One region of the Mesorhizobium sp. B283B1A genome, then DNA from elsewhere that is predicted to be linked to it. Evidence: predicted binding sites of a transcription regulator. Region 1 holds the regulator's gene; the other holds the start of a gene.
The links. Region 1 encodes LexA, which represses DNA repair genes until DNA is damaged. Its sites were predicted from a motif close to TGTTCNNNNTGTGTTCNG; they were not measured.
Positions count from the first base shown of each region.

Region 2: a site for LexA is predicted at 1,067-1,084, ahead of LB577_RS06810 (ATP-dependent helicase). Genes of this name have one in related genera too.

Region 1 is NZ_JAIUIQ010000018.1:72,882-75,084, forward strand. It holds gene LB577_RS17250 (GntR family transcriptional regulator) at 1-322, shown strand, start outside; gene lexA (transcriptional repressor LexA) at 752-1,504, shown strand; gene LB577_RS17260 (ComEC/Rec2 family competence protein) at 1,498-2,203, opposite strand, start outside.
Region 2 is NZ_JAIUIQ010000006.1:94,981-97,183, forward strand. It holds gene LB577_RS06805 (glucose/quinate/shikimate family membrane-bound PQQ-dependent dehydrogenase) at 1-862, opposite strand, end outside; gene LB577_RS06810 (ATP-dependent helicase) at 1,126-2,203, shown strand, end outside.

The DNA.
Region 1 (2,203 bases):
CAGCTGGCTGTTGCGGTTTCGCTCGACGATCTCGGATCAGCTGCGCCGGCACCATCGCTTTCTTGGGCTGGCGCCGACATTGCGGGCCGCGGCCGGCCTCAAGGACGGCTACGAGGAGGCTATGAACGCGCTGCGCGAGGCGATGGCGATCGAGCACCACACGGCAATCATGGAAGCCGCCCTGGATCGCGACGTCGAGCGGGCAAAAGCGCTGATGACGGCCCACATCGGCTATACGCTGCACGTCTATGTCCACACCGAGGACGGCGACGCGAACAAGGACGTCGGGCGCGCCGGCAGCCTGAAAGCGGTTGCCGGATGATCTCGGCGCCTCCGCATCGTCCGACGCTCGACGAGATTGCCGAAGCCCGCGATCGGCTGGCTGCTTCCGAACCGGCGATTGTTGGCGTTTTGATTTCGTTTCGTTCACGGCAGGCAAGCCGATCGCAGGCGCGAAAATCGGCCTCGCCAGGGTCAGCCGTCCGCTGATGCCGAGCCATGTCGCAAGACTGGCCGCAGGCTATTAACCAAGACATTTCAATGCGGGCGACGGGCGGCAACGGGCGAAAATCCCCGATTTCCGGCCTGTCCGGCCCTGCAAATGATTACGGCCCTCTTACCAAATTCACTAAACTTTAAACGGTTGCAGAACACAACTGGAACAGATAGTGTTTGTTCTGGGTTTGTTTTTTCGATTCTGGATCAGAACCATTCTGGATCAAAACCTTGTCCAGATGCCTTGGGGGCCGCCATGCTGACACGCAAGCAACATGAACTCTTGATGTTCATTCATGAACGGCTCAAGGAAAGCGGTATTCCGCCCTCCTTCGACGAGATGAAAGAGGCGCTCGACCTCGCCTCCAAATCAGGGATCCATCGCTTGATCACGGCGCTGGAGGAACGCGGCTTCATTCGCCGGCTGCCCAACCGGGCGCGTGCGCTGGAAGTGCTGCGGCTGCCCGATTCGATCGCGCCGGGCCTCAACGCGGCGAAGAAATTCTCTCCAAGCGTCATCCAGGGAAGTCTCGGCCAAGGCGGTCTCGGTCAGGGCAGCCTCGGCCGCCAAATCAAGCCGGCACCGTCGCGCTTTGCCGCTGCCGGCAATGACGACGATGCGGTTCCAGCGGTGTCCATCCCGGTCATGGGTCGCATCGCTGCCGGTGTGCCCATCGATGCCATCCAGCATCAGACGCATACTATCTCGGTGCCGCCGGACATGATCATGGGCGGCGAGCACTATGCGCTGGAGGTCAAGGGCGACTCGATGATCGAGGCCGGCATCTTCGATGGCGACACTGTCATTATCCGCAACGCCGATACGGCGAGCCCGGGCGAGATCGTCGTGGCCTTGGTCGACGAGGAGGAAGCGACTCTGAAGCGGTTCCGCCGCAAGGGTGCCTCGATTGCGCTTGAAGCCGCCAATCCGGCCTACGAGACGCGCATCTTCGGGCCAGACAGGGTCAAAGTGCAGGGCAAGCTCGTTGGGCTGATCAGGCGCTACTGAGCCGGCACGGCACTTGGCTTGTCAGGTTTGCGATAGGGCTGCAGGCCCCTCGCCTCGCGCGAAAACTTTCGCTGCGCGTGCCAGGGCCGATACGGACTGTCCACCGCGAAACTGATGGTCGGCGGACCGGTGGCAGATTGGCGGTCGAAGAAGATGGCCGCGCTGCCCTTGCGGGCGAGCTGCCGTTTGGTGACGACGAGAACCAGCGGATTGTGGCAGGCGTCGTAGGCCGTTGCGTCATTGACGATGATCAGGTCGGCGAAGCCACAGGCCTTCCAGGTATCCTTGCGGTCTTCGACATGCGCTATGATCGCACCGGACGGGTGCCTGGCGAGACAGACACCGTCGGTGCAATAGAACGGCGCTCCCGGCGGCAGGCTGACGGCATCGGCAATATCGAATTGTCCATCCGCCTTGTCGAACATCTCCGGCAGGATGATGGTTTCGGATCTCAGCGCGCGTTTCCAGTTGTCGACGGTGAATTCGTTCGGCCGGGCCCGGCTGACCGCGAGTTCGCCACCGCCGATCGGCAGCGCGACCAGCCGCGCGTCTTCCGAGACCAGCACATCCGGCGTGCGCGTGTCGGACACCACCAGCAAGCCGGCGAGCGCGAATGGAAGCGCTGCAAGCCGCAGCCACGTCGTCGCCATCGTCGCGATGACCAGGGCAATTGCCACCAGCAGAACGGATTGCTGTGAG
Region 2 (2,203 bases), on a different contig from region 1:
GCGCGATCAGCCGCGCGTCGGAGGTCGGCAGATAGACACGCGTCGCACATGGCTGGCCGGCGGCGCCGCCGGCATCGGCATAGTAGGACACGCCGCGGCAGGTCTGGTGCTGGCGATCCTTGTCGAGCTTGATCTTGGGATCGTAGCGCCACTTCTCCTTGCCGGTCGCCGCATCGACAGCAATGGCGAAATTGTGCGGCGTGCAGATGTAGAGCGTGTCGCCGACTTTCAGTGGCGTCACCTGGTAGGTGGTCTCGCCGACGTCGTCGGGCCCCTTCACGTCGCCGGTCCGGTAGGTCCAGGCCGGCTTCAGATTGGCGACATTGTCCGGCGTGATCTGGTCGAGCGGCGAATAGCGCTGGCCGAATTGCGTGCGGCCGTAATAGTGCCACTCGCCGGCTGGCACATCGCCGCCAAGATTGGCGTTGGGGGTCACCTTGTCGGTGTCGAGCGAACCGGCGATGTCCTTGGGGTCCGTGGTCATCGAATAGCCGGCCACCGCCAGCGATGCCAGCACCGCCAGGATCAGCGGCGCGCGCCCGTCGGGACCGGCAAGCCCTCGCCTCGCCCACGGCGTCAGCAGCCACAGCGCCACCAGCACGATGATGCCGCCGCGCGGGCCGAGTTTCCACCAGTCGAAGCCGGTTTCCCAGACCGCCCAGGCCAGCGTGCCGATCACGATCGCCGCATAGAGCCACAGTGCCGTGGAGCGGCGCCGGTAGAGCAGCCAGGCTGCAATCAGGAAGGCGAGACCGGCGATGATGTAATACCAACTGCCACCCAGCGAAGCCAACCAGATGCCGCCGGCGCCAAGCGCCAGGCCAAGCAGAAAAAGAACGAGGGAGGTGATGGTGACAGCCAAGATGATACTCCTTCGACTGTTGCGCGCCGCGCGCGGCCACGGGTAACCCCGCGTTGCGTCGCTGCCCGGAACACAACTTTCCCCTGACGGTCCCGCCTGTCAAGCACGCGCCATAAGCGCAGGCGGTAATGTTTGTTCCATCGCAATTGGGTGATAAGGCCGACGGTAGGGCGGGCGTGGGGCGGCCAAATCAGCCACTTTACCGGGAACAAAACGTAGACACTTCTGGTCTTTCCCTCCCGAATCACTACATTCGGGGGAAGATGTCCGGCTTTTCCGAAGACATGCCCTTTTTCGACGAACCCAATGCGCGGCCCACGGCCCCGTCGGGCATTGCCGCGCGCGCCATGGCTGCCCGCAGCGGCCACAACAACGCGCCCGACTATCTCAAGGGTTTAAATCCCGAACAGCGGCTGGCGGTGGAAACCACCGAAGGCCCGGTTCTGGTGCTGGCCGGCGCCGGCACCGGCAAGACGCGGGTGCTGACCACCCGCATCGCCCACATCCTCGCCACCGGCAAAGCCTTCCCGTCACAGATCCTAGCGGTGACCTTCACCAACAAGGCCGCGCGTGAGATGAAGCAGCGCATCGGCATCCTGATCGGTGAAGGCAATGTCGAGGGCATGCCGTGGCTCGGCACCTTCCACTCGATCGGCGTGAAGCTGCTCCGCCGCCACGCGGAACTCGCCGGCCTGAGATCCGACTTCACCATCCTCGACACCGACGACGTCGTGCGGCTGATCAAGCAGCTGATCCAGGCCGAGGGCCTGGATGACAAGCGCTGGCCGGCCAAGCAGTTCGCCCAGATGATCGACGGCTGGAAGAACAAGGGCCAAGGCCCGGCCGACATCGCCGAGGGCGACGCGCGCAGCTTCGCCAACGGCAAGGGCCGCGAGCTCTACAAGGCCTATCAGGAACGCCTGCAGACGCTGAACGCCTGCGACTTCGGCGACCTTCTGTGCCATCCGATCCGCATCTTCCGCGCCAATCCGGATGTGCTGAAGGACTACCACAGGCGCTTCAAATATATCCTCGTCGACGAATACCAGGACACCAACACCGCCCAGTACATGTGGCTGCGGCTATTGGCGCAGCGGCCCGAAGGCAAGCCGATCTCCCCCCTTGAGGGGGAGATGTCCGGCAGGACAGAGGGGGGCGCCTCGCGCCGACAGGCCGGTGGGGCACCGCCCCCCTCTGTCGGCTCCCCGGACATCTCCCCCTCAAGGGGGGAGATTGGGCGCTCTTCGGCGGAGGGCCGCGCCGCCGTCAACATCTGCTGCGTCGGCGACGACGACCAGTCGATCTACGGCTGGCGCGGCGCCGAGGTCGACAACATCCTGC